DNA from 4 places in the Paenibacillus sp. FSL R5-0713 genome. Region 3 is predicted to be linked to each of the others. Evidence: riboswitches for the same ligand, from Rfam matches in the RefSeq annotation. Region 3 holds a riboswitch; each other region holds the start of a gene.
What was found. A riboswitch is a leader RNA that binds a small molecule or an ion and turns the genes downstream of it on or off. The one in region 3 is predicted to bind cyclic di-AMP.

Region 1 (7,812 bases), 2.9 Mb from region 3:
CTTGCAGAGATTATCTCGCTCATGCGTGAGTATAAGCTGGAGCCGAAACGAATTCGGATGGTACATCCCCGTGCTCATCTGGAAGCCAACATGGTATTAATTGAAGGCATGAAAGATGGTAAACCGGAAGTAAGGATGCTTCCTCCACTCATTGTCTACAATGAAGAGGGGAAATACTGCGAAGAGATTATGGATATTTACTATGGCCAGCAACATGCTGAGCGTACTACGAAAGGAGGACTATAGATGACTTTGCATATTCAGAAAAGCTATGCGGAGCAGCTTGAAGGATCAGGCAAGCTGTATCTGGTTGGAACACCCATTGGTAATCTGGAGGATATGACCTTCCGAGCCATCAAGACATTGCAGAGTTGTGACATCATTGCAGCAGAAGACACACGACAGACCCGGAAGCTACTCACTCATTTTGAAATTACACCTTCGATGCTGTTTAGTTATCATGAGCATAACAAGGGGGCAAGTGGACCTGAACTGATACGCTATATAATAGAAGGAAAAAATTTGGCACTCGTCAGTGATGCTGGTCTGCCAGCCATTTCAGACCCGGGATCCGACCTTGTACAGCTTGCACTGGAAGCCGGAATAACGGTCATTCCCATCCCTGGACCCAATGCTGCATTGTCTGCTCTGATCGTGTCCGGATTACCGACGGAGCGTTTTACATTCGGCGGTTTTTTGCCGCGGGAGAAAAAGGACATGCGAAAAGTGCTGGAGGCTTTTGACGAATCCAACGGGACTTTGTTATTTTATGAATCACCTCACCGTATTCGGAAAACATTAGTCCACCTCGAAGAAATTCTGGGTGATCGCTCCATTGTCCTGGCTCGTGAACTAACCAAGCGTCATGAGGAATTCGCAAGGGGTACTGTGAAGGAATGCATAGACTGGCTTGAAGAGCATCCACCTCTTGGCGAGTACTGTTTGCTGGTGGAAGGTATTAAGGAAGAGGAGCGTAAGGCTGAGCGCGAAGCATGGTGGCAGCTGATGTCACTGGCGGATCATGTCAGCCATTATGAGGGTGAAGGATATAACCGCAAAGATGCGATGAAAAAAACGGCAACGGATCGTGGTCTGACGAAGCGGGATGTATATAATGCGTTAATCGAGTAGCCAATCTAACTCAATATCTTCTGTTATGGGGAACATAACCTGAAAAGGACCTTATATTCAACATTCATGTAGTTTTTGGGTAATAGAACCCATAACAGGGCAAAAAAATACCTTCCGCGGTGGGGTTCACACCGGGAAGGCTATTAAGGAATATTAAAAAGGTTAGAAATAACAATTTAGATAAGTCCAGTATACCTGGTTTTTCTTATTTTGTCACAGGTGCAGGGATTTCGGAAATACATTCGTTACAAACAATTTTACCTTTGAAGTAAGTAACGTTCTCTGCATTACCACAGAAGATACAAGCAGGCTCATATTTTTTCAACATGATGCGCTCGCCGTCAACATAGATTTCCAGAGCATCTTTTTCACCAATACCGAGCGTACGGCGCAATTCGATTGGAATAACTACCCGTCCCAGTTCGTCCACTTTTCTTACAATACCTGTTGATTTCATCATTATAATCAGTGCTCCTCTCAGCTAACTATCATTGTCATTATTCGACATTATTTTATGTTTTATGATACTCATCATACCAACGATTCCCAAAACAGTCAACCTTAAAATTAGCTTAAAATTAAGGCTGTTTTTCACAAGGTTACTGGTGGTAAGGGATTGGCAGCCTTTTTTCGCATTTAAACAACAATGCCAAGTTTGTCGATTTGGAAAACGACAAAACTACGTTATTCGACAAAGTTCGTCATAACGTGTCGAATCTTAGGTGAATCGTGGAGCTCAAAGCGTTAATATAAAAGAAATTAAAGGAGTGAATCGACATGGAACAACGACTAACGGAAGAGAAAGTATTCAAAGATCCGGTACATAATTATATCCACGTGCAAGATCCGGTTATATGGCAGTTAATTAACACCCCGGAATTTCAGCGTTTACGCCGGATTCGCCAACTCGGTACTTCTTACCTTACTTTTCACGGAGCAGAACATAGCCGGTTCTCACATTCACTAGGTGTTTATGAAATTACACGCAAGATCATTTCTCAATTTGAAAGAAGTCATTATTCAGATTGGCCGAAGGAAGAAAAGATTGTAGCTCTGTGTGCAGCTCTGCTTCATGATCTCGGGCATGGTCCATTCTCTCACTCCATCGAGGAAGCTTTTGACATGAATCACGAAGATTGGACTTGTCGCATTATTACAGGTGATACCGAAGTAGGGGCGATCTTAAGACGGTATGCTCCTGATTTTCCTGAGAAAGTGGCATCTGTCATTCAAAAAACGTACGAAAAGCCGATTGTGGTGAACTTGGTGACCAGCCCGCTTGATGCAGACCGAATGGACTATTTGCTTAGGGATGCTTATTTTACAGGTGTAAATTACGGCACGATTGACCTTGATCGCATCCTTCGGATGCTGCGTCCCTATCATGGACGAATTGTAGTCAAGGAGTCAGGCATGCATGCTGTGGAGGATTACCTCATGTCTAGGTATCAGATGTATTGGCAGATTTACTTCCATCCGGTAACTCGTAGTTCTGAAATTCTATTGCGGCAAATATTCAAGCGAGCAAAAACACTCATACAGCATGATTTTCAATTTCGCTTTATGATTGATCCACTCCCTCAATTATTTGCAGGAGAATTATCCGTAGATGAATATTTGCAGTTGGATGAAGCATTAATTCAGACGGCATTTACACAGTGGCGAAAGGAGGACGATACTGTTCTGAGTGAGTTATGCGAACGTTTTATGGATCGCAAGTTATATAAGTATGTAGAGCTTGAACAGGTCGACTTGACAATAATAGAAGAGATTCGGGAAGCTTTTGTACAGGCAGGCCTTGATCCCGAATATGATCTTGAAATTGATTTTCCTTCCGATAATCCGTATGATGTTTTTCGTCCGGATGAATCCACGGATAAGCAGATTCTTCTTCTGGATCGACAGGACAATTTACGTGAGTTGTCAGAAGTATCTGACATTGTCCGTTCCATCAGCGGGCTTCACCGGGGGAAACATCATTTGTATTACCCGCAAAACAAGGTGGATGCGATTATTCATGAATTACCGTCACATATACGCCCCTATTTCTTGTAATCGTGTGGGTATAATCCAATGAAGAATTTAGATATCAAAAGACTTTCAAAAAGAGCTATTTTTCATGATACAGTAATCTGCTTTAATGGGGAGTATATGTAGATCGACATAATTTTGTAAATGCAAGTAGGCAAAGTTAGCACAATCAGCAATATGTAGATCAGAATATCCTTATATCTTCTATATATTGTAGTTGTGAAGAAACAAACGTAATGATGTAATATACAGATTGCCCAAAATGTTTTATGTATGAGTCATTGAAAAATTTGAATTTCACCAATTAAATTTTCAAAAGAAGATAGTCGTTATTTCGACATGAAGGGAGATACAGACATGATGCTGTTCGACACACATACACATCTGGATGCACCACAATTCGACGAGGACCGCGAGGACATGATTCAGCGTGCTGTGGATGCAGGAGTTGGTCGCATGATCAACATTGGCTTTAACCGGGAGACAATTCCAACGACAATGAAACTCGCTGAAACGTATGACTTTATATATGCAGCTGTAGGTTGGCATCCCGTAGATGCGATCACAATGCAGGAAGGGGATTTGGAGTGGATTGCATCTTTATGCAAGCATGAAAAAGTGGTGGCAATCGGTGAGATTGGATTGGATTATCACTGGGATACTTCACCGAAGGAAATACAGCATCGCGTATTACGACAACAAATTGCCTTAGCGCGTGAAGTGAACATGCCGATTGTCATCCATAATCGGGATGCACATGAGGATATCATAAGAATTTTGCGTGAAGAGAAGGCGAGTGAAGTTGGTGGTGTGATGCATTCGTTCTCGGGCAGCTGGGAAACAGCAAAAAGTTGTCTCGATATGGGTTTCCATCTCTCCTTCGGAGGACCGATTACATTCAAAAACGCAAAGCAACCCAAAGAGGTGCTGGCGAAGGTTCCGATGGACCGATTTTTCATTGAAACCGATGCTCCGTATTTGACACCTCACCCTTATCGCGGGAAACGAAATGAGACAGCGCATGTACGTCTGGTTGCAGAGGCAGCTGCGGAAATTAAAGGCATTTCGGTGGAGGAAATTGCTGCAATAACCACCAAAAATGCCATGGAACGATTTGGAATTCGTTAAAAAAACGAGCAAATGAGGTGAAAAAGGCAGGTAAGGGGAGTTAATTTGCCCTTTGATCCAAATAAATCAAGAATATTACAATATTTTAACCAAATATTCAGAAAAACGTACTTGATCAACGCTTTACAACATGCATCAAAACAGGATATCATCTTTTCAGTGAATTGTTGTGCGGAAAATTGGACAGATGTTCGGGGGATGAACAAAGGGACACTTTCCGATGAAACAACATTACTTTCATGAATCAGTCTCGCTGAGTCTCCGTTAACGGAGAGCGGGGGAACCAATAGGGCTTAAACATCGGTGTATTTGGCCGATGCGCAACGTTCGCTGACCCAAAAGCAGCGAAGGGAACTGCGAAGCCGTATTTGATTTCTTCTTTGGGTCTCGGGGTGAATTCAAGGGCGTCCGCCATGAGCGGGTGACCCAAGATAGGGCGGCTCTCTTTCGCCCGAACCCGACAGCTAACCTCGCAAGCGGAAAAAGAGAGGCAACCTCGTGCATGAATTTCCGATATTCAAAATCATTCGGAAGCCACGAAAGAGTTCCTCTTACACTCTTTCTTTGGCTTTTTTGTTTTTGAATAAAAGAAATGTTGTCATCATACGGTAGGTATTCAGGAGGATGACATCATGTTGCGAAGATTGATTCATGGTGCAGAACCGATCAGTTGGTCCGATCTGTGTTCTGTAGAAAATTTGGTATAGTCACGTCAAAGACATCATGCGTTACTTTAGACGGCGAGGCTATGAAGGAGGACGGAGAAGTGGGCACATTCCAACCAGAAGAGACCCATGAGTCACGATCATCCAGTAAGTCTTTCGCGTTGCGGTGGAAGCATGAGAACATGCGTCAAATGGCATTGATCGCGATTTTCTCAATTGCGCTTACAATCATGATCTTGTTAGTCGTTTACGGTCAGGCCGGGAAACAAATTTCACTGGTTATTGATGGCAAAGCTCAGGTGGTAGAGACTCGTACAGGAATGCTTCAGGAAATGCTGGAGGAGCAGTCGATCACAGTCAGCCCTCACGACAAGGTATCCATGTCCATGAACGGGGCGATTACAGATGGAGACCGAATCGTTATTGAGCGGGCCGTTCCAGTTAACATTACGGCAGACGGAGACACCAAGACTCTGTATACAACGGATTCATCCGTAGAAGATGCAATTCAAAAATCAGGTATTCAAGTTGAAAGTAATGATAAGGTGTATCCGGCGCTTGGAACTGCGATCAAAGCAGATATGAAGATCCGTGTAGTGCGCGTAACAAAGCGTACAGTGGATGTAGAACAACCAATCGCTTACAAAGTAATTAAAACGGCTGACCCTAGCTTGTACAAAGGGGATAACCGTGTCGTTGTGAACGGCAAAGAAGGCACACTTGTACAGCACATCGAAAAGGTATTTCAGGATGGAGAATTGGTCTCCAAAAAAATGGTCGGCAAATCTGTCGCGAATAATCGTGTAGATAAAGTGATTGCTGTCGGCACCAAAGCAAAACCTGTTGTGAAAAAACCAGAGATTCAGACCGTATCAGCTCAAACTTCAACAACGAAGAAGGCTACAACAACGAACTCGAAGAAAACATCTGCCTCGGGCAGCAAAGTGATTACCGTATCCGGGACTTCTTTTAAATACTCCAAAGTACTTAAGAATGTATCCATGACTGCCTACTCTTCCGAAGAGCCTGGCATTGGAACCAAAACAGCTTCCGGTACTCGTGTAACGGAAGGACGCACCATTGCGGTTGATCCCAAAGTCATTCCAATTGGCTGGTGGGTATATATCGAAGGTCTGGGATTCCGTCGTGCGGAAGATACAGGCGGTGCCATTAAAGGCAACAAAATTGACGTATATTATGACAGTGTGAAGCATGCCCTGAATTTTGGACGCAAGAAAGGCAAGACGGTCTACGTGATCGGTCCGGTGAAGCCGGAAGCGAACTAAAATCGTTTTACTTTGAAATGGGAATGCTATAAAATAGTTGCATGAATAATTCATGCGGAATATGCGGCGGAGGGGTCTGAATTCAGTCTCCCCCGCCGTTTGGCAGAGAAGAGGATATTCCTCTTCTTTTTGCGTTAGAAAGGAAGAAATGGAACATGATAAAAGAAGTCATTGTGGTGGAAGGCCGTGATGATACGGTAGCCATCCGTCGGGCCGTGGAAGCCGATACCATAGAAACAGGTGGATCAGCCATTAACCAACGCATTCTGAAGCGGATTGCGCTTGCTCAGGAGAGACGGGGAGTCATTGTACTGACAGATCCGGATCATGCCGGCGAACGCATTCGTAAAATCATTGCGAATAAGGTGCCTGGCTGCAAACATGCTTTCATTCCGGAAGCCGATGCCACACGCAAAGGGGATATTGGGGTGGAGAATGCCTCACCGGAGGCGATCCGTCATGCTCTTGCACGCGTACATACTTCATACGAAGGCGCTCCTAGCCTGATCGATTGGGAGGACCTGATCGCGGCAGGACTTATTGTGCATCCGCAGGCTGCTGCACGTCGCATGGAGATGGGCAATCTGCTGGGTATCGGATATTGTAACGGTAAGCAGTTCCACAAACGTCTCGGTGTATTTCAGATTACACGGGAAGAGTTCTCTACAGCATTAGCGCAAATTGAACGTGAAGGATTGTGAGCATATGAAGGATATGGAAGAGACGATAGAAATTGCAACGCCCAAGCGAACCAAAGAAATTATTCAAAGACACGGATTCTCATTTAAGAAAAGTCTAGGTCAGAACTTTTTGATCGATCAAAATATACTGAACAAAATTGTTAATGCAGCCGATTTGGACGAGTCCAAGGGCGCTTTAGAGATCGGACCGGGTATTGGAGCCCTTACGGAACGATTGGCCCGGGTAGCGGGTCCTGTCACAGCCGTAGAGATTGATCAGCGCTTGATTCCCATTCTGGGAGAAGTGATGCAGCCTTATCCGAATGTACGTGTGCATCATGGTGATGTGCTGAAGCTTGATCTGGCTGAACTGTTCCAAAGCGATTTTGCATCGGTGGACAAAGTCAGTGTTGTGGCTAACCTGCCTTATTATGTAACGACTCCAATTATGATGAAACTGTTGGAAGAGAAGCTGCCAGTGGACAGCATTGTTGTCATGATCCAAAAAGAAGTGGCTGAACGCATGGCTGCTGCACCGGGATCGAAAGACTACGGCAGTCTGAGCATCGCAGTTCAGTACTACAGTATTCCTGAGCTTGTGTGTATTGTGCCACCGACGGTCTTCATTCCCCAACCTAATGTGGAATCAGCTGTCATTAAGCTGAAGGTGCGTGAGCAACCACCAGTTGAGATTCCCGATGAAGCACACTACTTCGAAGTGGTACAGGCTTCTTTTGCCCAACGGAGAAAAACAATCTCGAACAACCTGAAGGCTCGTTTCTTCACAAAGGAGAACCGGGAACAGGCAGACATTCTGCTGGAGCAGGCAGGTATCCAACCATCCCGACGCGGAGAGACGTTAAGTCTGCAGGAGTATGCTACACTCAGCAC
Region 2 (7,812 bases), 3.0 Mb from region 3:
ATGGAGAACAACGTGATAAACAGGGCAAGTAACAAGGTCATCAAGTCAGAATAGGGAAGCAACCAGCTCTCGTCTATATGTTCTTCATGTGGTTCGTGCTTTTTAGCCTTTTTCACCTGATGATCCCTCCTTCTCTTCCAGTTGTTTGCGTTCGGAAGGTGTCAGGAATACGGATAACTTTTGATTGATGGCAATGGTGGATACACCAGATTGTATGGATAACAACCCTTCAACCATCATCAGCTTGATCTCCATTTCTTGCTTGGACATCCGCTTCAGTTTGTTAGACATCGGGTGCCATAACACGTAACCACTAAATATACCAAGGAGTGTTGCGATAAATGCTGCCGCAATCGCATGGGAGAGTTTCTCCATGTCACTGAGATCGGCAAGTGCTGCGATGAGGCCTACAACGGCCCCGAGAACCCCGAGCGTTGGCGCGTACATCCCCGCCTGGGCGAAGATCAAGGCACCGCCGCGGTGGCGCTCCTCTGTAGCATGAATATCTTCCATCAGTACATCACTTACAAATTCCTGATCGTTGCCGTCGATAATCATACGCATACCGCCACGAAGGAACTGATCGTCAATCTCTTCTACTTTTGATTCCAGTGCAAGCAAACCTTCACGACGGGTAGTGGAAGCCCAATCCATAAACGTGCCGATCAGAGACACTCGATCAATAAGTACTTGATTTTTGAAAATAATCGCGAAAAGCTTAGGGATTTTCTTAACTTCTGACATAGGAAATGCAATAAAAATGGTTCCTGCCGTACCAACAAAGATAATAACGTAGGCTGCCGGATTGTTAACCAGGTTGATTAAGGGCGCACCCTTCAGGAACATACCGAGTACAAGGGAGACCAGCCCAAAAACTAGTCCAATAATCGTTGAAATGTTCATCATACACCTCATCCATGAGATAAAATTGAATCCTTTCAAGCGGCTGTATTCGGGCTTCCGGACGAATTTTTGGCCGCAATCCGTTCAATGTTAGGCATTCCTTGCGGTTGCTAAAACAGTTCAAACGGTCATATATAGTATTTATCGACCAGAAGGCCTTTTTTTTTAAGGGCTATTTTCAGGTATAATAAGATCAAATCCGCTCCTTAGGGGCCGAATAGGAGTGAAAAGCCAATGGGCGTAAAGCATGGACGGGATTATGAAGGAATTTTGACAGATCTGACAACGGCAATTGGACGCATACCGGATCGGTATGTTTTCTTTGAAATGGACGCGGAAGAGTGGGAGAGACTCGCTGCACCTGAGCAACTTGAAGTGGATGAGGCGTTGGCGGAAGATTTGTTCTATGCACTGGGCGAAGAGTCTGTGATTCCGGTTGGAAGTGGCGTGGTCATCCATGATAAGGAACAGCACCGCATTCATATTCTGATCGGGGAAGAAGAGTTAACATTTGTACCTTTAATCTAGTGTATATACATGCATTTTAAGGTGTATGAATGGAACTGGAATTTTCCATAAAGCCTTATGGTTAGTGGTTCTACGCCATATAAGTTGATTGGATTTTGAAGCTTGTCCGTGGTAAGATGTTACTCGTGAAATGGGCTGATCGCATGGCGATGAGCCTGGCCTTTGAGGTTGCTGACGATAGCACCGAAGGTGTTGGTGGTTATACGGACGCACGTCTGTAATGTACCATCCTATGGGGAGGAAGATAACGCATGGTTTTTTCGCAAGAGGAAGTCGAAGCTCATCTGGGAAGGCTGGAAGGCTGGGAACTGGAAGAGGGACGGTGGATTGTACGCAAATTTGTGTTCTCCAACTACATGAAAGGGATTGCATTTGTGGATGAGGTCGCTGCGATCTCGGAAGCGTTCAATCATCATCCTTTTATTACGATTGACTATACAACGGTTACGCTGCGTCTCACGTCATGGGATGCGGGCGGTATTACATCTGTAGATATTAAGGAAGCAGGGCAGTACAACGAAGCTTATGACAAAATGAGGTCGGAATAACGAAGTTGGTTATTATCGCGCGGCCGGAAGTGAGTGAACCCATACATGTCAGACTATAATCAGGAACAACCTCTTATTGCTGTCGTAGGCAGTCTCAATATGGATCTCGTGGTGAAGACAGATACGATTCCGGAAGAGGGAGAGACAGTGAGCGGTGAGGAACTCCACTATCTCGCTGGCGGCAAAGGTGCAAATCAAGCTGTCGCTGCTGCGCGTCTGGGTGGACAGACCACAATGATTGGTGCGGTGGGATCGGATAGTTTTGGCGAACGTCTGCTGCACAGTCTGACGGAAAGTGGTGCAGATGTCTCGCAGGTTCGCAGATTGGAAGACACGGTTACAGGGACAGCTTCCATCTGGCTCTCTCGAGGAGACAATCGGATTATCGTTATTCCTGGTGCGAACGGGCAAGTAGTGCCTGAGATGCTGGAAGAAGCGGATACGGTAAAAAGCCTGACTGCAGCCGCAGCGGTGCTGCTACAGCTGGAGATCCCGCTGCCAGCGGTTACCCGCGCCGCCCAACTGGCGGCTGAAGGCAGCGCACTGGTGGTGCTCAACCCGGCTCCCGCGGTGCCGGGTCTGCCCCAGGAGCTCCTGCGGTGCGTGGACGTTGTCACGCCGAACCGCAGTGAGCTTGCCGTGCTGACCGGCCGGGATCATCTCCGGCCGGAAGACCTGGATGCGGCGGTCGCAGAGCTCGCCGCATCCCTCGGGGCCGCTGTCGTCACGACGCTCGGCCCCGAGGGGGCTGTGTACGCGGCGGCGCCTGGTGGCCGCGTACAGGCAGGGCGTGCCGGCGCATGCCGTGCGCCCGGCTACGCCGTAAGCGCCGTCGATACGACCGGCGCTGGCGATTGCTTCAACGGCGCGTTGGCGGTAGCCCTCGCGCGCGGTGAGACGTTGGACGCGGCCGTAGGCTTTGCCATGGGTGCGGCCGCGTTATCCGTGACGAAGCTCGGCGCCCAGTCCGGGATGCCGTCCGCACGTGAAGTGGAGGCCTTTCTGGCCGAGCATGCGGCAGATGCCTAATCAATAGCATAACAAAGAGGCTCTTATTCTCCCAAAAGGGGATTAAGGGCCTCTTTGTTATGTGTGTGCAGAGATTACTTCTTCTCTGACAGCCACATGGCGATATTGGCAATCTCTTCATCCTGCAGTTTGCCCTTGAAGGAAGGCATACCGCCACCTTTACCTTTGACAATCGTAGTGTAGATCTTCTCCAGATCATCCTGGCTGCCGATGTTTGCTAGAGCAGGTCCTACGCCACCCTGAAGCTGATCCCCGTGACAGGAGATACAATTGGCTTTGACCAGTGCTTCAGCCTGTCCGGCATCCAATGTGACTTCCGGCATGGTAGGCTTGGCTTCTTCAGCCACTTCTTCTTTCCCTGGAAGCGTAAACATTAAAACAATAGCTAAAGCGCATGCTGCAAAAAATACTCCGCTCATGATCCATTTGTGCATCCCTTATGTCCCCTCCAGAATGAAAGATCATCTAACCTGAAACTATCCATATCATTATAACGGAACCTGTACTGACATCATAGCATTTTGTGGGAAATTTTTGAACTAATCACATAACAAGGCGCAAATTTGGTTGTTTTGCAATGGATTTTAATCACGAGGCCCTTCATAAACCATACAGTGAAAGGGCTTCAAGCCGCTTGGGGTCTGTCGTTCGTATGTATCCTGGGTGACAAATCCACTCTTTAGATAGACTTGAATGGCACGAGCATTCCAAGTGAGCACTTCCAGATCGATCTCATTCATCGGATTTCGGCGAATGGCTTCCTGTACAATGGCCGTGACAAAAGCTGTCCCTTGCCCCTGACCACACAGCTCTGGATGCATGCCGAGGCCAATCCGGGTTACCCCTTGAAGTGGGAAGTATTGAGCAAATCCACATATACGATCGTTCTGATCCAGGACAATCGCATATTGCTCCTGCCGCAGCTGTGCATCTCCGAATTCCACTTCCAGCGCTTTCATCTGCTCCCAGGGGAGCCAGCTGTAGATATTGTAAGGCGGATCATACTGCCAACTGCAGATGAGCTCCGCATGTTCTTCTCGCATGGGTACAACGTGAAACGTTACGGGGGCTTCCTTCATACACCTGCATGCTCCTTTCCTTGAAACAGAACTCTCTGTCCACTCTACAAAAGAGATATTCATTTAGCAAGTCTCTCTTACCAGAAAAAATATGAAACAAAAGTTCCGGTAATTCCGTTTATATTATAACAGGATGGGTAAAAACATCATAAGGGCACGGACGAACGAGGACAAAATGAGCCTGTTGATGTTGTAGGATAGCCCCGAGCGTAACTTGCAATATGAATCAGGATGGAAGCACAAAAAAACCGCCGGATACATTCCTGCGGAGAATGTACCGGGCGGTTCTGTTATGCTTCTTGCTTCGTTACAGTATGGTTCATGGTTACAGTATCATGTTGCTCAGCTTGTCCCTAGTCAAGGGCCAGTGATTCATACGCGTCCGTGCTCATAATCCGTTTAGCGCCAACATAACGATTGGCCCAATAGCTTTCACTCAATGCACTGATCGTAACACCTTTGGAAGAAGAAGAGTGTGCGAACTTTCCATCCCCTACAAAGATTCCTACATGGGATACGCCTTTACCTGTAGTATTAAAGAATACCAGATCGCCAGCTCTCATTTCCATGCGGGATACGGAATCGCCCATGTCGAATTGGGAACTGGATTGGCGTGCCAAATCAATACCCAATTTGTCGAATACATACCGTGTAAATCCGGAGCAGTCAAAGCCGTTAAGCGTTGTTCCCCCACTTTTGTATGTAGTTCCCATTGCTGAATCAATTACTTTATCCATTTTTGAATCTGCGAATGCGCTACCTGCACCAAGCGATAATGCGAATGTGATGCTAAGTACAGCTGCGGTTAATTTCTTCTTGAACAAGAGATATTCCCCTTCCAACGCCTGCGAGGTTAGCTTAAGGATTCGGTTGAAGGTCCCCTATGATCCCTCTGTAGCAAGATCAATTCACCCATAACTGGTTCCCCCGCTTCCCAGGTGCCAGGAATTTGGCTATGCTAGTTATGCACCTGCGAAATCAAGAAATGACGATTTAATTTTAAGTAGTTACAAATATGAATGTAAAGATTACAAAGTTGTTACTAAAAACTCACTGCGATTATTGTAACAGAGGAGTACGTCTTTGGCAACGTTTAGCAACAAAATTAGCAAAAAAAACCTCGACCTTTGACGGGGAAAGGTTGAGGTTTGCCTATTTATAAGTACATAGCAGGCCATGAGTTTAACATGTGATGGTAACAATTTTTAAACTAAATGCTCTCACCTTTGGATACTTTGGACTGCCACAATCGGAAATGGCTGCATATTTTCCACAGACTCAATAGACATCTGGCAAGTGGATACGTCTGTTGTAGTATAAGTCCGGTAAGTCCCGTTAATAACCATGAGGCTGAAGTGAATGCCCCAAAGACGAGTAAGTGGACTCCGCCCAGCAGGAGAGCAATGCCGATAACGGCGATGAGATGACGCAGTGCAATCCAGAGTGCTTTGAGGGTGCCGTGAGCCCCGCCTTCTCCTTCTGGTGCCGACACACCGAACTGCATGTAGAGCATGACATGGTGGATGACCCATCCATATACAATCCAGGCAGCAACATAAGGTATACCAGGCAAAAGTAATTGAAGGGAATGAAATCCGTCCATGAGGATCGAGTAGAGCTTCGGTATGAGCCAGTAGGCGGGCAGAAGTATCAATAATGTACGTATGGTGTGCAGCAGCAGCATCGGTTTCCACAGTTTTTTGATTCCACGGACGAATGGGATGCGCTCTTCTGTAGAATTAAAGTGCTGAAGTGAGTAGAGCAGTCCTGCCTGAATAAGGGGGCTGATCAACATGCGAACCAGCAGCATGCCCCCCAGAATCCATAGATAACGATGAACCTCCGGATGGGTAGATAGGTTAAGTTGGCTTTCCATTTTGAACAAAAGTGTACTCAGTTCCCCGGCATCAGAATCTGGATAGCGCAGGAGGAGTGGGATGACTGCCGATTGTACCATTCGATAGAAGAAATATCCCCAAATGAGTTGATAAAGAAATAAGAGTGCCGCAATGAACATATGCTGACGGACGAGAAACCAGCCTTCACGTATTTTCGCTTTCACCGTATCCACCTCACCATGACAGACCTCCGAATATGGCTTCTATTAGTTTGGTTACACTCATGCTCCAGCGGGACTTCGTCTGCTCATCCAGTCCGGATTTTAGGAAATTGTTCATATGGCGGTTCTCCAGCACGATCGTGTACAGGGGATCGGTCATGGCCCAGGCTACGGGGGATGTGTGCGTTAATTTATAGGTAATTCGATCTTCTATGCCATCCCATTGCTTGGTGAGGGTATGTCCGTCTTCAAAAGCAATGCGAACAGGAACGGCGTTGTAATCACTGCCTTTTTTGACGATCGTCACGGATGACTCGTACCATGTTTGACCGTCTTTCTGTACAGGCGTAACACGAATCTTCTCTACAGCAAAGTCAGCCATTCCATTACCGTAGACGTATTGGTCAAAATAATCAGACCAGGACGTGCGGGTCACTTGTTCCACAACGTTCTGAAAATCTGCCGAAGTGGGATGTTTGAAGCGGTACTTCTTCACATAGGTAGAGAGAATGCGTTCCATCTTTTTTGTGCCGACTTGATGTTCAATACCAAGCAATACAAGCTTGCCACGTGTGTAGACATTGGCTGCATACTCATTCTGTGAATCGAACTTCCAGGATTCTTGTGTTAAGGATGAAGGAGACGTAATCAGGCCCGATTGTACCGGCAGATTCGGAATCAATCCGTATTCCTGCTCCATCAATTTGTCTTCTGCATAAGAGGTGAACCCCTCATCCAGCCAGGCTTCCTCGAATTCGTTGCTGGCAACCATGCCGTAGAAGTACTGGTGTCCGATCTCGTGGACTACGGTACGTTCCAGGTCATAACCTGGAGTAGTGTCATCGGCTCCAAAGGCCGTTACCAGCGTAGGGTATTCCATACCTCCAGCACCGTTCCCCGCTTTGGGTGGAACAACGATGGATAAGGTAGCATAAGGATACGGGCCAAACCATTTGCTATAATTGGATAGAGCGGCCTTCGCGGCGTAGAAATAACGTTCCTTCAGATCCTGATGAGCAGGATCCAAATATAATTTGATTCGTACACCAGGCACATTGGGTGCAGAGAAGGGTTCCTCGGCGTAGACAAAATCCGGTGAAGCTGCCCAGGCGAAATCATGCACATCATCGGCATAGAATTGATAGACTTTTTCTCCGTTCTTCACCACGGCTTGTTGTGTCGGAAATCCGGTAGCGGCAACTTTGTATGTTTCAGGCACCCGAATACGCACACTATATATACCGAAGTCGGCGTAAAACTCTGAATTGCCATGGTATTGGTGCAGATTCCAACCTTCCGTTGTCCGTCCGCGCCTGCCCACAGGTTCATAGGCACTTAATTTGGGAAACCATTGACCTGCCATGACAAAATCATCAGCAGTTCCCATCCGGGCAAAAATCTTTGGCAGATTCACTTGGAAGCGGGTGTGGAGTGTAATGCTTTCTCCGCCTTTGACGGGTTTGGGTAAGCGTACTTTAATGAGGGTGGTGTCCTTGATATTTCCGTCATCTGGTTGCACATACTGCATCCGGTGCAGCAGAGAGAGCCCGTCCTCCGTTTTCATTTCGGTAATATTCATGGAGCCATAACCGTTGGTAGGCATGACATCACCCCGAAGCTTTCCGCCGGATTCCTTCATAAAGGTGGTGTCAGCAGAAGAGAAGGC
Region 3 (7,812 bases):
CCGGCGGTTATTCGAAATATATAGGTGAGACGTTTGAATTGTGGCTTGACGGCAGCCTCCCAATAATCAAACATGCTATCCGCAGCAGCCTTCTCCAGTTGTATTTCCTTATACGTTCCGTTCCAATTGTACTTATCTCCGGTCAGTGCAGTCACGTATTGCACATCATTTCGTTTGGTTCGTACACGCAGATGTATGGTTGACGAATTATAGGCATAAGCCCACTTGTCACGAGGAACATGATACATGGCTTCTAGCAGCATGACAGCACCTCCTCAATATAGGATAAGTTATGAAAACCGGTCTTTTTGAACACGTACTTATATCAATAAATAACCAAGTTAGCCAGCAAATGAACCACATTTACTGTAATAAAATGAATTATTTTCATCGTTTTCAAAGGTTTCTTTCACAGCATCTCCAGCTTCTTGCTGAATATACGTACAGCTAATTAAGAAAAAGGCACCCTGAAACAGCTTGGAATTCAAGTCTGTTTAGGGTGCCTATATCACATGTTGATTAGATTCTTAGCGAATAGCTTGCTCGAATTCCGTTCGGATGGTTTGAAGCAGTTCTGGCTGACTGAGTACGTCGTAGGCTGTTGTAGCAAGTGCTTTTGCTCCCAGAATCATGCCATCCAGCGCGCGGTCCTGAAGTGCAAGATCACGGAAGGCAATGGAGTGCAGGGTATGAACTTCATCCACTACACGGATGTAGGGGTGGATTGCGGGACATTTCAGGGAAACGTTACCGATGTCCATGGAGCCATGATCGTTACCACTCACAATCTCTTCTTGCGGGATACCGAGTTCCATCAGATTTTGACTAAATGCCGCTGAGAATGCCTCATTGGTGACCATCTCGTCATAGGACGTTTCATAGTTGGATGTCACGAGCTTGCAACCTGTCTGCAGCGCAGAACCTTCAGCGATCTGAATCACACGTTCAGTGAGGATATTCAGTTCTTTACGGGTTGCAGCACGCACATAAAATTGTGCAGAAGCGTAGTCAGGAATGATGTTTGCTGCCTGACCTCCGTTATTGATCACACCGTGAATCCGAACGGTACTTTTCACTTGTTGCCGGAATGCATTGATTCCGTTGAACGTTTGAATGACGGCATCCAGAGCATTAATGCCTTCATGCGGACTTGCGGCAGCATGTGAAGATCGACCATGAAATTCAAATTGAACAGCATCAATCGCCAGCGAGCTGCCTGACTTTTCGTAGGCATAGTATGGATGCGCCATAAGGGCAACATCGCAGTCATCGAACAAGCCTGCTTCCGCCATCGGAACTTTGGCACCACGAGTCTCTTCAGCAGGTGTGCCAAACACTTTAATTGTTCCACCTACTTCATCCAGAATGGCCTTAAGCCCAACAGCAGCTCCAAGACTCATCATGCAGATCAGATGGTGACCACAAGCGTGACCGATCTCCGGCAGCGCGTCATATTCGCACAATAATGCAATGGTAGGGCCGGGTTTGGCGGCGGAATACGTTCCGATAAAGGCTGTCTCCAGTCCAAGAATGGGAGCCTCTACTGTGAAACCATGATAGAGAAGTTCTTCTTTCAAACGGGCAGAAGCGAGATACTCTTCATTTCCCAGTTCGGGATTCGCACCGATATATGATGAAATGGCTTTAAAACGGGAAGCATATTGATCAATAATCGTAAGAATTTGTGATTTTTTAGATGTCATTGGTAAACTCCTTATACGTAATGAAAATAATTCATTGATTATATCATGTTTGCTTTATTTTTTCAGAAACAAGTCAAGATTTGTAATTTCAAAATGCATTGCATAATCATGCATTGTACTTTATAATGACTCAGTCATCAACATGAGAAGCATACAATGTACTGTAAGGGGAGAAAAAGGTTGAAATTGATAAGTCGTTACACCATGATGCTGTTGACCTTTGTTATTCTGCTGACGACTGCCGTTCCTGTGGCATTGGCAAGTGGAACTACAGATAATTCAAGCAGTAAAAAGCTGGTGCTCGGTACAAGTGCCGATTTTGCACCATATGAATTCCATAAAGTGATTAATGGTAAAGATGAAATCGTTGGTTTTGATATTGAGATCGCCAAAGAGATTGCCAAAGATCTTGGCGCTGAGCTTGTGATTGAGGATATGGGCTTCGACGGTCTTCTGCCTTCATTGCAGAGCGGGCGTGTTGATCTGGTGATTTCAGGTATGACGCCGACGGATGAGCGGAAGAAAAGTATCGATTTTTCCGACACCTACTATAAATCAAAACAAGTGATCATGGTTCGCAATGTGGATAAAGACAAATATCCAACCATGACCGAACTTGAAAATGCGAAGATTGGCGTTCAGAAAGGCTCCATTCAGGAAACGATCGGACAGAGTATTCCAGGAGCGAAGCTTACTGCGCTTGATAAAATCTCGGATATCGTGCTTCAACTGCAAACCAAACGTATTGACGCGGCAATCGTAGAAGATACCGTGGCTGCAGGTTATCTGGACGATATCATTGGACTTGCTGCTGCTGTTCCGGACGAAGAGCAAGCAGAAGCGGCAATCGGGATTCGTAAAGGCAATACCGAGCTGCTAGCAGCCGTAAATGGAACACTGGAGCGATTGAAAAGCGAAGATAAAATCAATCAGATGGTGACGGACGCCAGCCTCATGATGGCGGACAAAGCAAACAAATCACAAAATATTTTCCAAGTATTCTGGCAGTACAAAAGTTTCTATGCTACAGGTATAGGCTACACACTTCTGTTGTCTGCACTTGGGGTTATCTTCGGGGTAATTATTGGATTGATCATCTGTTTGTTCCGTTTGCATGACGCTGCAATTTTGCGGTGGATCGGTACTGCTTACGTTGAAGTGATCCGTGGTACACCAATGCTGGTACAATTAATGATCATTTACTATGGTTTTTCCCTAAGCTTTGGCATTAACTTCACTGCACTTCAGGCAGGTATCATTACACTTTCAATTAATAGTGGTGCTTATCTGGCAGAGATTTTCCGTGCAGGTATTCAAGGTGTGGATCGGGGTCAGTTGGAAGCAGCTCGTTCCCTGGGAATGGGTAGAGGGGCAGCAATGCGTTATATTATTTTACCGCAAGCCTTCAAAGCTGTATTACCGGCGATCGGTAATGAATTCATAACCATCATCAAAGAATCCTCCATTATCTCCGTTATCGGTATGGTGGACATTATGTATCAGGCAAGTGTGGTCAAAAACATTACGTACCAAGGCTTGAGTCCATTTTTGATTGCAGCAGCCATCTACTTTGTAATGACGTTCATTTTGTCCAAGCTGCTGGGACGACTGGAAAGGAAGTTGAGTGCAAGTGATAGACGTTAGACAATTACACAAATCTTATGGAAATAACGATGTGCTTAAGGGCATTAACGTGACGATTGGCAAAGGTGAGGTTGTCGTGGTCATCGGTCCTTCCGGTTCGGGGAAAAGTACATTCTTGCGTTGTCTGAACCTGCTGGAACAACCTACCTCGGGAGAGATTGATTTTGAAGGCGTGTCAATCACAGACCCCAAGCACAACATTAACGCAACTCGTGAGAAAATGGGAATGGTGTTTCAGCATTTCAACCTGTTCCCACACAAAACGGTAGAACAAAACATCACAATCGCTCCGATCAAAGTAAAGAAACAATCCACGCTGGAAGCGGAAAAAATTGCTGCTGATCTGCTTAACACCGTGGGCTTGTACGATAAAAAAGATGTATTCCCGAATCAGCTGTCCGGTGGACAGAAGCAGCGGATCGCCATTGCTAGAGCACTGGCCATGCAGCCGCATGTCATGCTGTTTGACGAGCCTACCTCGGCACTGGACCCCGAGATGGTCGGCGAAGTGCTGGATGTCATGAAACGTCTTGCAGAAGGTGGGATGACCATGGTCATCGTAACGCATGAGATGGGGTTTGCACGTGAAGTGGGAGACCGTATCCTGTTCATGGATGGCGGGGTTATTGTGGAAGAGGGAACACCTGATGAGGTGTTTGGAGCACCGAAAAATTCACGTACACGTGACTTCCTTGCGAAAGTACTCTAAATGAATTGATTAAATAGCGTTACTGACTTCGAGTCGGTAACGCTATTTTTTTGTTGAAAATAATTACATATGGGATTCAAAAAGTAACTATTCTGTTACCAAATATATAGCGGATATCTGGCCCAAACACTTTTAGTGTATTCAATATTCTTACACGTGCTTATACATGTTGAATCCATTTGGTAAGAATTACTACAAGTTCAGGTTACAAAATTGTGATATATTGAACTCTGCCGAAACTTCCGGACAGGGAGTGCGGGGGATGTAACGATGCAGATAGTGCAGGGGGAAGATCTACAGCACACTGCTTGGGGTGAATTAGGGGTACATATCGTTTCAAATGTAATGATGGACCTATAGGGTGGGCTCCTCATCCGAATCCGACAACTAACTTCGCAGGCACAATGAGGGAGGAAGACCATGATTAACAAGAAACGTATAGCCAAAACAGCAGTAGCATTAATGACAACAGCAATGCTCATACAAGCCGTTCCGGCTCACGCCGATTCAGTTCATGTGGCCAAAGAGGGAGATACCTTCTACACCTTATCGAAACAATACGGAGTATCAATGAACACATTAGTTAAAGCAAACAATGACATTTCGCCTTACAACATTTATGGTGGTTTGAAAATTACGATTCCCGGTAAGGCAAACAATGTAGCAGCCGCGGCGACGGAGAGCAAGACCCAAGCCAAAACGGTTACCACAGCAAGCTTGGACGTTAACACAGATAACAAAGTGGTTCAAGCGTGGGGTAAAACATTTGATTACAGTAAAACTGTGAACGTGAAAGCAACAGCGTACTCTGCAGATCCGTCTGAAAATGGAGGATGGGGTGCCGTCGATTATTTCGGAAATGACCTTGAACTGGGTACGATTGCAGTAGATCCTAGTGTCATTCCACTTGGAACCAAAGTACTGGTAACGGGTCACAGCCATCCAGGCTTGCCAAAACAGGCTTTTGTGGCTACAGCACGTGATGTGGGCGGTGCAATCAAGGGTCACCGGATTGATATCTTTATCCCTGGTAGCAAACAATCGGTAAGCACATTTGGTTTTCAGGATATCGAGTTGTACATTCTGAAGTAGAGCGTAAATTACATTTAAACTGAATTCAAACAGGGTGTCTGCCAGTCGCTAACTTGCGATTGAACAGCACCCTTTTAATATTTCCATGATTACCTAACACGGTTATTCTATTCTTTCGCCTTCGGTAATCCCAGCATTTCGTCCAAGGTGACCAGTTCATATCCCCGGTTACGCAGTTCCTCAATAATTTCAGGCAAAGCCTCAATCGTGCCATTCAGATTCGATCCAACACCGCCTCCTGCATGTTGTAGAACGATGGAGCCAGGTTTTACAGCAGACAGGATGTTATCTTTCACCTTTTCCTTGGAAAGACCTTTCCAGTCCAGAGAGTCAACGTTCCAGTTCACAATACTATAATGTTGTCTGGCAGCCCATTGCAGCTGTTCTTCATTAATGTCTCCATACGGAGGTCGAATCATCTTGGGCGTATATCCCGCCAAATGGCGAATGATATCCCCGGTATGTAAAATTTGTTTGCGGAAGGCATTCATCGACAGCTTACTGAACTCCGGATGATTGTAGCTGTGATTGCCAACGATGTGCCCTTCCTTAACAATCCTTTTTACCAAATCGGGGTGCTTCTCAGCACGACTACCAACGATGAAAAACGTAGCTCTGACTTTATACTTTTTCAACAGATCCAACACCTGCGGAGTAAACCGTGGATCGGGCACATCATCAAATGTCAACGCAACCTGCTTGGTTGAAGGACCATTAGTTTTGAACGTATCGGCATATTTCTGACGTAACTGTCCCAATGTTAATTGTTCTTCTTCCACGGAATCAGTATTGGATACCGATTCACTTGGCGGGTCTGAAGCATCCCGTGATGAAGCTGGTGGTGCTTGATATCCGCCGAGAAAAACAACGATAACCATCAGCATAATGAGGCGTACGCGCATAATAACAGCCTCCTTTTCCAAAATGACGTTCTCTATGGTATGCCCGTGGACTTGAGAAAATATGCGCAGTGTGAGAAGTTTCATTGCTGATTTAACTCATGACAGCCATAATTCCTCCATATATAACATATAGAAAAGGAGCGGTGGAATAGCCATGAGTACATATGATTTGAAATCGATACGTTTACAGGTGATTGAAGCAGGAGAGGATAAGGTTTTTCTCGTTACTGGAGGAAAAGCTCATATTGGCGCTGTAGCCACGTTCTATGTGGAAGATGAGCGGGTCAGCGGCACGACAGTCCATATTCCGGGACATAAGGAACAAGAACTGTGTGAGCGGCTTGCCCGAAAGGCTGCCCAACAATTAAAAATGACCGTTACGGTAATTATGGGTATCCATTTTGATTCCATTACACGGATGCAGATCGATGAAATCGTGCAGACTGCAGAGAGGCTAATGGAGGATCATCTGAGCAAGGATAAACGATCTTCCTAATATAAAGAGCAATCGCATGTTTTAATTTTATTTGCTAAAATTGAAACGAGTTGTAGATTGTTACGTATGTATGTTTATATACGATGTAATATCGACTAGGAGGAATAACATAATGTCCATTTTCAAACGTTTACGTGATCTAACCATGTCTAACATCAACGCTATTATTGACAAGGCAGAAGACCCAATCAAGATGACGGACCAATACATCCGTGACATGCAAGAGGATCTGGAAGATGCGGAGAAAGCAGTAGCGCAACAGATCGCCATTGAGAAGAAATTCAAGCAGTTATTCGAAGAGCAGGAAGCTCTAGTGAAAAAACGTGAAGAGCAGGCGCATACGGCGGCACGTGCTCAAAACTTGGATCTGGCCCGCAGGGCTTTGGAAGAGAAAAAAGCAGCCGAAGAGAAGATGACTGAGTACAAAACCAGTTATGATCAAAACAAGGCTTCAGCAGATAACCTGCGTGGCAAGCTGGACGAGATGCGTAAGCAACTGACTCAAATGAAGAACAAACGGGAAACACTGGTAGCGCGCTACAATGCAGCAAAAGCCCAAACGGAAATCAACAAAGCGTTGAATGGATTTGGCTCCGATACTGCAAGTGCCGGTATGAAGCGCATGGAAGAGAAAATGATGCAGATGGAAGCACAGGCAGAAGCAAGCAACGAGATGTCTTCCAAAGGCAAATCGCTTGATGAAGAATTCGAGAAGTTGGGTAAAGATCAGGCTGTTGAAGATGAACTCGCAGCATTGATGAAACAGTACGATAACAAGAATTAATACCTTGGTTGTCAGCAGGGTTAACTAGCGGAGGAGAAGAATGTTTCTCCTTCGCTTTTAAATGCGGTTCATGTTGAGATGTGGGGGCTGTGTAAATGGATTTGAACATTTTGGCGATGTTGGTCTGGACGGTATCTGGTTCGGTTTTGCTGTTTGTCTTGATGTATGTCGATTCACTGTTCACGAAATATAAGGATTTTGCTGAAGTTAAGGCTGGCAACATGGCGGTTACCACTCGTATGGTGATGAAATTATTTGCACAAGGCTATGTACTTGCTACGTCCATTTCTACGGCTGGTCATCTTGGAGAAGCGTTGTTGGTGTCCGTGGTATCCTTTATCATTTTGTTGATTCTGGAGAGTGTCGTTCACTTTATGATTCGCAGATGGGCCAATCTCGATCTGGATACAGGAATTCAGCAAGGTAAGACAGGATACGGGTTGTTCTCTGGCGCTTTACATATCGTGGGCGCACTGATTATT
Region 4 (7,812 bases), 2.3 Mb from region 3:
GAGGATATTACAGTGGCCTTTGGCGGGTTCGTTGCTGTCAAAGGCATGAATCTGAAGCTGCATGAGCATGATCTGCATTTTCTGATTGGACCGAATGGTGCAGGGAAAACGACGATGCTGGATGTGATCTGTGGTAAAACCAAACCGTTGTCCGGCTCGGTGAAGATGGGGGATGGCGCGGACTTGACGAAACTGAGAGAACACCAGATTGTTCGCAAAGGTGTAGGACGCAAATTTCAGGCGCCATCAATCTTCGCGGGTCTGACGGTGCAGGAAAATCTGACGCTGGCAGCGGAGACTCGACGTTCCCCTTTGCAAGCCATCGGTATTCGTCGATATGGGAAAATGAGTGCTGCCATGGAGCATGTTACCCTCCAGATTGGTCTGCAAGATCGCGTTGAGACTCGTGCAGGAGCGTTATCGCATGGGGAGAAGCAGTGGCTGGAGATCGGCATGTTGCTTCTGCAGGAGCCACGTGTGTTGTTGCTGGACGAACCAGCCGCAGGCATGACGGATGAAGAAACGCACAAGACAGGGCGACTCCTGCAAGAGATTGCGCGTGAACGCTCGGTTGTGGTGGTGGAGCATGATATGGAGTTTGTGCGAGAGTTCGCAGCCAAGGTAACGGTAATGCATGAAGGGAAACTGCTGAAGGAAGGTACAATGGCGGAGGTGCAGGCAGACCCGAAAGTGGCAGAAGTGTACCTAGGCAAAAGGAGGGATGACCATGCTGTCGCTGCAACGAATTGAATCCGGCTACGGGGAGAGCAATGTGCTCCGCGGTGTGAACCTTGACGTACAGCCTGGACAGGTGGTGTGTCTGATGGGGCGTAACGGTGTGGGTAAAACCACGTTGATGAAAACATTAATGGGGCTGCTCAAAACACGCAAGGGCAGTATTCAGTGGCAAAATCAGGAGTTATGCACCTTGGACACAGCCAAGCGGGCAAGGGCAGGGATCGGTTATGTACCTCAAGGGCGGGAGATTTTCCCGCAGCTTACGGTGAAAGAAAACCTGTTGCTTGGTCTGGAGACAAGTGCTCCGGGATTAAAAACGTTCCCGGAGGATGTGCTTGCGATGTTCCCGGTGCTTGCTACGATGTATGGACGGCAGGGCGGGGATCTGAGTGGTGGACAGCAGCAACAATTGGCATTCGCCCGGGCATTGGCTTCACGTCCGGGGTTGTTACTGCTTGATGAGCCGACAGAAGGCATCCAGCCTTCTATCGTGGAGGACATTCGGCAGGTTATTCTGCAGCTCAAGGCGAAGGGAGACCTCTCTGTTCTGCTGGTGGAGCAAAGTATTGATTTTGTAAGGAGTGCCGCCGATTATATCTATATCATGGACAAAGGCACCATCACCCTGCATGGGACACCGCAGGAACTGGATATGTCGCAGTTTGAACATCATCTGTCCGTGTAGTGTTAATTAGCGTGTTGAGTAGTTAGGTTTCAGGAACGCTTGTCCAGGATATTCGAGTATTTCGGATATAACCGCCGGATGCATTCAGGACAGATATCATGGGTGAATTCGGCGTGGGTATGCTTCTCCAGATAATTCTCAACGGAGGTCCACTGTTCCTCTTCGTCCTTGATTTGTTTGCAGACAGCGCAAATAGGCAGCAGTCCACGCAATGTGCGCACTTCAGACAATGCCTTCTTCAATTGGTGTTCTGTCTTCCTCTGTTCGGTAATATCCATGTGTGCAATCAAAGCTAGATCGGTATCCAGAATTGTATTCGTGTGAGACAGAGGGGTGAGTTCCACGCGAAACCACCTCTCTTCGTTGTATACAGTATACACGCAGATATCATATGTATGATTTCGATTAAAGGGTATTCCGCGTTCTTTCAAATTCTGTGCGACAAGTGCCGTGTTTGTGTTCTTGCTTCGTATTGCCCAGGCTTCCGTCAGATGCAGGTAATGTGCATGATTAATATTCGCATCCGGGTATGGTGGTGATTGGCCGAGCCCCTGTTGCCAGGCGCGGTTACAACTGTGAATGATCCAATTATGATCAACGATGATGAGTTGGTGACGTATGGACTGGAACGACAGTCTCTCCAGATCGGATGTAACATGTCTCATGGATGGGACCCTCCTTTGACAGAAATCTTATCTCAGTTCATCTGGAATATCCAAAATATCAGCGACCATGTGCCTGAATCGGGTTGCTTTGCGTGTGCCGTGAATGAGATTGGATAAACGGTAGGGTGGGATGCCGTGCTGTTCGCAAAAGGCCTTCTGGTCCATTTGTAGTTCGGTTAGCCGTCGTTTGATGGCCCATCCGAACGGAGTGACTGGTTTTTTCTTGTTCTTGTTCAAAAGGGTTCACCCCTGGTTAGAATGTAGTATTCAGTCGCCCTTTCTTCATGTAGAATATATAGAAATGCGAGCTGTATATTTCATTATATACGTAAATCCGTCATCTAACAATTAAAAAAGACGGAAAAAAGTGTATTTTGTGATGTTAAATGGCGTAAATACGTTAAATAAACAAATAAAATGACAAAAAACACGTCGGCAAGGAGGTTGCCGGCGTGTTTTTTAGTTTGTTTGATGAAGGGAAGGGGGCGGGTTTGTGGAGCAAGAGGACTAGGCTCTGTAGGCATGAAGTCCAGCTCCAAGCATATGGAAACTGGGGAAAAATGATTTCATGGACATCGAGGTTGGCTGTGCCAGTCCATCCGCAGCCGAGGCGCTTACGGTATTCCATTCAGTCTCCAGATCTGTGGCCAGGCGTACCATCAGATCTTTGGTTATATCGTTATTCAGGGGAATGACTTTGGAGGCTTCGGTTATGCAGGCATTCATGGCTGAATGCAGGTAACCAAGGACCGCTTCCTCGACCGGGATGTCGAGGTGGTGGTTAATCCAGGCGTGAACAGTGGAGAGGCAGCCAACCGAATCATATTTGGCGAAGATCTGTTCGAGCTGGCTAAAATCAATCCAGGGGTGCAGAGCGCGTGCCAGTCTGATCAATCGTTTTCCCATGGCGGCAGCTTGTTCTCTGAGATCTCCAGGAGTTCGCTGAACATGGACCAGTTTATCGATCAGAGCTATCCGCCATGTATCCTTGTGATCTGCTGCGGTATAGATGCCTTTGATGGCCATGCCTTCAAGACGAACAATGCTGGGATGCAACTGACAACGCATGAATGATTCGAGATCTTCAGCATTACGAATGGTACCCTCCCTGATATGGATATCCATGCCGAAGGAATGGGTAAACCCTCCAACCTGAATAGAGGAATCAAGCAGTTTGACATAATCGAGCAGCTTATTCCCACGGTTCACAATCATTCGCCTCCTGTGTTCGTTAAATGTCATGTTAAATGACATTTATATTCCTTTTTGCTAACTTTATGTTTGAAAATCCGAATTATATGATAGTTATCATCCCATAAACGTCCGCTTTTTGTCAATAGTATCCGTTAAATTTAATGAATAGATTCTGATATTTAATATTTGTGTCATTTTATATAACTTATTATGTTATTTATGTGACGAAGTGCAGGGAGGACTATATATAAGAAAGGACTATATATAAATGAATCAACAAGATCGGCTCTTACCGAAAAAGAGGGGATCAAATCTAATAATATGCACTTCATGGGTAAACATGACGAGAATATGCGTTTTTTGAGGAAAATGCCTAGCTAAAAAAGAAGGTTTAAAAAATACTTTACTTTTATTTCAGAACCCTGTATAATCAATTCTGTTGCCGATTATTTACGACATGCGGTCGTGGTGGAATGGCAGACACGCTATCTTGAGGGGGTAGTGGGCGTATGCCCGTGGAGGTTCGAGTCCTCTCGACCGCATCATATGAACGATGAAGAAGAAGCTTTCCATTAATGGAAAGCTTCTTTTTTTGCCTTTTTGAACAGTCTGGTACCAGAAGTTGAAAAAAGGCCATCCATTACCGGGGGTAATGGTGCTCTACCTTCCGGCTAAGGGTGGCCGATGTACTATTTTTGCAGTAAGTTCTTGATATCTTCTTCAATCTTGTCAGGTGTTGTTTTGGGAGCATAACGTTTAACTACCTGTCCGTTCTGATCCACAAGGAATTTGGTGAAATTCCATTTGATTGCTTTGGAGCCGAGCAGGCCGGGTGCTTCTTTGCTAAGGTGTTGGAAGAGCGGGTGAGCACTTGAGCCATTCACATCAATTTTCTCAAACATAGGGAAGCTCACGCCATAATTCATCTGACAGAACTCCGCGATATCGTCGGAAGAACCTTTTTCCTGGGCAAACTGGTTGCTTGGAAATCCAAGGACTTCAAATGGCGCATCCTGGAACTTGTCTTGCAGTTCTTGCAGACCTTTGAATTGAGGTGTAAGTCCGCATGAGCTTGCCGTATTCACAATCAGTAACACTTTATCACGGTAGTCGGACATTTCAACTTCTTGACCGCGAAGGGTATTCACTTTGTAATCGTAGACTGTCATCTCAATCGCCTCCATGATATCATCTGATACCTTTCATTATATTGGTTACAATTAAATAATGCAAAACTAATATGATGTTAAAAGAATCAAAACTGGCAAGTTGTGCAGAATGCGTGAATGAATTGCGAAGTGATTTACGCCAGAGTGAGAATTAGATAGCCTTGACGAGGTGGATAGCGTATAACCGTATTGTAAGCGTTATTATATATGAATAATGGCGAAAATCTGCCGATTCGGTGATCTGTCCGGACTTTACACTGCCATGGCACGGGTGTATGATTCATATCGTAATTTCAATTTAAAACTAAATTGTACCTGAAAAACGAAACAAACGATAATATCGCTCGATCTTAACTTAAGATATACGAACGATGTTTTAATCGCTGAGTTTCCATTCATTCATGAATGGGAAACGGGGGAACCAACGGAATGCGCTGTCCAGGACAGTAGGCATTCAAGGGGTGAATTTTCCGGTGACAGCCGGAAATAGGGCGACTCTCGCGCCCGAATCCGTCAGCTAACCTCGTAAGCGTTAAAGGGAGAGGCAACAAGCCGTACGCTGGTTCATGGCGTTTTCGCCATGGATTCTTTAAGAAGCGTTCGGGAGGCCTTGGTCCCCCACGCTTCTTTTTTGTTGTCTTTTCACGCCAAGGGAGGAACGAATGATGGATACTGAGATGATCTTAGTGACTGCTCCTAATGAAGCAGGACGCAAATTTATCAAATTGCTGATGTACAAAAAAATGCCGTTTGCCGTTCTAACCAACAGTGCAGGGGAAGAGCGCAGACTCCGTAGAATCGGAGTAGAACATGTCATTCGCATGAATACGGCTGCAGCTCAAAAATGGTTTTTGCCGCAGGCAAGCGTTGGTAACGTGTTTATTTTCGAGAACAGCCTGAATCTGACCTGTCGTTATTTACAGATCTGTCGATCGTGGACATCAAAATCCCTATGCGTCATTACGGAGCAAAGCCATCCGAAGGGGATCTATCGGGGAATGGGTGCAGACCGGATTGTATATTCACTCAATGGGGAAGTCGGCTTTCTCCTCAATGGGTAATGTCATAGCTTGAGATTGCTCAGGTGTAAGGTGCCTGTTATAATTGAATGTATCGATAAACGGAAATTTGAGGAGACTCGTGCATGATGGTGAGTCTTCTTTTTTATGGTTTTAAAGGTAGTTCAAAAAGTCCGCTTTTGATTACGAAGGATGCCTAGCGGCATCATCAGCATCGAATATGAAATTCAGCCGAAATGTCCGTTGCTCACGTAGTTTTCCCTACGCTCCGCTACTCCATTTCTAGCTTCATTCCATCTTCTCGATACTGAAAACCAGACTTTTTGAACACGAACTTTTAGATTGCCTGTGGCTTACAAGGAGGAATTGGCGTGCCGGATGTGGGTGGATTGAAGTGGTTGTTTTTTGATGTTGGAGATACGCTAGTGGATGAATGGGACCCCGTTGATGATATTATCGGACAGTTCGTTCGCGAAGCCGGTGCTTTGGGGTATCCGGTGAAGATTGAGGCGGTACGTGAATTGTTCGCGAACTGTTATCAGAAATATGAACAATGGCCCATGAGAGTGGCAATTCGCACATTCATTGAAGATGAAGGACATCAGAAACAGATTCAGGACAAGCTGAAGTTTAAAAAAGATCTTGAACGACCTTTTCCTTCAGCGGATTCCGTTCTTCAGCAGTTGTCGCGGTATTATCGCATTGGCATTATCGCCAATCAGAGTCCTGGAACGGAAGAAAGACTGGAGAGTTACGGACTGCGAAAGTATGTTGATGTTCTGGCATGCTCGGCTGAAGAAGGGGTGTCCAAGCCAGATCCAGAGCTGTACGCTGTAGCCCTGAAACAGGCGGGTTGTGCACCGGAGGAAGCCGTCATGATCGGGGATCGGATTGATAACGATATCATTCCTGCCCGGAAGCTGGGCATGCGTACGATTCGAATTATGCAGGGGTACGGAAGATTCCAGCCAGACCGATCGGATGACGAACGTGCGGATTGGACTGTGGATTCATTGGATGAACTCCTGCCTTTACTGGTGCCGGATCAGGAATAGATGATTATTTGTTAGAGCTCGGAGTTTTACTACAAAAAGAAACACCTCGCTGTACTGCAATAATAAAGGCTGATCAACTTGGTATTGAATACCGGAGTTGATCAGCCTTTTTGATGTTTAGTCGATATGACGAGATTAGAATAACCGGATCGTCTGAATGATCAGATATACATTCAGCACAACGATAATTGCGGCAATGACCCATGAGATGATTTTGAGCCACAATTTGTTAGCGAATGCACCCATGCTTTTTTTATCACTCGTGAACATGACCAGAGGGATTACCGCAAAAGGTAATTGAAGAGACAGTACAACCTGACTCAAAATGAGCAGTTCTTCTGTGCCGTGTTCTCCTGCAATTGCTGTGACAATTACTGCCGGGATGATGGCGATCAGACGTGTGACCAGTCTGCGCAGCCAAGCCGGAATCCGAATGTTGAGGAAACCTTCCATAACAATCTGCCCTGCGAGTGTACCTGTAAGGGTAGAATTCTGGCCTGATGCTAACAGCGCCACACCGAACAGGATACTTGCGATTGTAGTCCCTAATAGGGGGGTGAGCAAGTGGTAGGCATCGGAGATCTCGGCAACCTGCGTCATGCCGGCACTATGGAATACAGCAGCTGATACAATCAGGATGGCCGCATTGATGAACAAGGCGAGTGTTAGCGCGATTGTAGAGTCCATGGTCGAATAACGAATCGCTTCTTTTTTGCCCTGTGGTGTCTGTTCGATCTGACGCGTCTGCACAATGGAAGAATGCAGATACAGATTATGCGGCATCACGGTTGCTCCTATAATACCAATGGCAATATAGAGCATGGCAGGGTTCTGCAGGATCTCCACATTTGGGACAAAACCATGGAGAACACCGCCCATATCCGGTTTTGCCAGGAACAGGTCAATCCCGAAGCAGAGGGCAATGGTGGCCATCAGCACGATGACGAGTGTTTCCAAGGCGCGGAAGCCTTTGTTTTGCAGTACAAGAATCAGGAGTACATCAACGGCGGTGATGATAACTCCGTACAACATGGGAATGTTAAATAAGAGCTTTAATGCGATGGCAGAACCGATGACCTCAGCCAGATCGGTAGCTGCAATGGCCAGTTCACACAGAATCCATAACATGACGACAACGGGCATGCTGAAGCGTTCGCGGCAGGCTTGGGCCAGATCCCGTCCAGTGACGATGCCAAGCTTTCCTGCCAACGATTGAAGTACAACGGCCATCATGTTCGAGAGTAAGATGACGGATAACAAAGTATACCCGAACTGCGATCCGCCTGC

Region 1: linked by a shared signal. The riboswitch ahead of MKZ12_RS00150 (ubiquitin-like domain-containing protein) and the one ahead of MKZ12_RS17400 (3D domain-containing protein) in region 3 are both predicted to bind cyclic di-AMP.
Region 2: linked by a shared signal. The riboswitch ahead of MKZ12_RS00530 (C40 family peptidase) and the one ahead of MKZ12_RS17400 (3D domain-containing protein) in region 3 are both predicted to bind cyclic di-AMP.
Region 4: linked by a shared signal. The riboswitch ahead of MKZ12_RS06995 (hypothetical protein) and the one ahead of MKZ12_RS17400 (3D domain-containing protein) in region 3 are both predicted to bind cyclic di-AMP.

The regions. Positions count from the first base shown of each region.
Region 1 covers NZ_CP150229.1:28,397-36,208, forward strand. Annotated here, with positions in the region: gene MKZ12_RS00125 (tRNA1(Val) (adenine(37)-N6)-methyltransferase) at 1-246, shown strand, start outside; gene rsmI (16S rRNA (cytidine(1402)-2'-O)-methyltransferase) at 247-1,131, shown strand; gene MKZ12_RS00135 (AbrB/MazE/SpoVT family DNA-binding domain-containing protein) at 1,337-1,591, opposite strand; gene MKZ12_RS00140 (HD domain-containing protein) at 1,909-3,186, shown strand; gene MKZ12_RS00145 (TatD family hydrolase) at 3,520-4,290, shown strand; cyclic di-AMP (ydaO/yuaA leader) riboswitch at 4,532-4,785, shown strand; gene MKZ12_RS00150 (ubiquitin-like domain-containing protein) at 5,057-6,241, shown strand; gene rnmV (ribonuclease M5) at 6,397-6,942, shown strand; gene rsmA (16S rRNA (adenine(1518)-N(6)/adenine(1519)-N(6))-dimethyltransferase RsmA) at 6,947-7,812, shown strand, end outside.
Region 2 covers NZ_CP150229.1:105,124-112,935, forward strand. Annotated here, with positions in the region: gene motB (flagellar motor protein MotB) at 1-116, opposite strand, end outside; gene motA (flagellar motor stator protein MotA) at 103-903, opposite strand; gene MKZ12_RS00500 (hypothetical protein) at 1,138-1,431, shown strand; gene MKZ12_RS00505 (hypothetical protein) at 1,527-1,652, shown strand; gene MKZ12_RS00510 (4a-hydroxytetrahydrobiopterin dehydratase) at 1,683-1,979, shown strand; gene rbsK (ribokinase) at 2,025-3,008, shown strand; gene MKZ12_RS00520 (cytochrome c) at 3,083-3,442, opposite strand; gene MKZ12_RS00525 (GNAT family protein) at 3,593-4,087, opposite strand; gene MKZ12_RS00530 (C40 family peptidase) at 4,441-4,875, opposite strand; cyclic di-AMP (ydaO/yuaA leader) riboswitch at 4,915-5,052, opposite strand; gene MKZ12_RS00535 (hypothetical protein) at 5,298-6,149, opposite strand; gene MKZ12_RS00540 (M1 family metallopeptidase) at 6,160-7,812, opposite strand, start outside.
Region 3 covers NZ_CP150229.1:3,927,269-3,935,080, reverse strand. Annotated here, with positions in the region: gene MKZ12_RS17420 (alpha-glycosidase) at 1-263, opposite strand, end outside; gene MKZ12_RS17415 (M20 family metallopeptidase) at 528-1,703, opposite strand; gene MKZ12_RS17410 (ABC transporter substrate-binding protein/permease) at 1,884-3,347, shown strand; gene MKZ12_RS17405 (amino acid ABC transporter ATP-binding protein) at 3,334-4,056, shown strand; cyclic di-AMP (ydaO/yuaA leader) riboswitch at 4,278-4,474, shown strand; gene MKZ12_RS17400 (3D domain-containing protein) at 4,477-5,148, shown strand; gene MKZ12_RS17395 (polysaccharide deacetylase family protein) at 5,256-6,050, opposite strand; gene MKZ12_RS17390 (hypothetical protein) at 6,205-6,546, shown strand; gene MKZ12_RS17385 (PspA/IM30 family protein) at 6,659-7,330, shown strand; gene MKZ12_RS17380 (DUF350 domain-containing protein) at 7,426-7,812, shown strand, end outside.
Region 4 covers NZ_CP150229.1:1,589,909-1,597,720, forward strand. Annotated here, with positions in the region: gene urtD (urea ABC transporter ATP-binding protein UrtD) at 1-750, shown strand, start outside; gene urtE (urea ABC transporter ATP-binding subunit UrtE) at 728-1,423, shown strand; gene MKZ12_RS06970 (hypothetical protein) at 1,453-2,088, opposite strand; gene MKZ12_RS06975 (XRE family transcriptional regulator) at 2,116-2,325, opposite strand; gene MKZ12_RS06980 (urease accessory UreF family protein) at 2,596-3,297, opposite strand; tRNA gene MKZ12_RS06985 (tRNA-Leu) at 3,742-3,824, shown strand; gene MKZ12_RS06990 (glutathione peroxidase) at 3,972-4,451, opposite strand; cyclic di-AMP (ydaO/yuaA leader) riboswitch at 4,823-4,998, shown strand; gene MKZ12_RS06995 (hypothetical protein) at 5,114-5,512, shown strand; gene MKZ12_RS07000 (HAD family hydrolase) at 5,842-6,525, shown strand; gene MKZ12_RS07005 (Nramp family divalent metal transporter) at 6,661-7,812, opposite strand, start outside.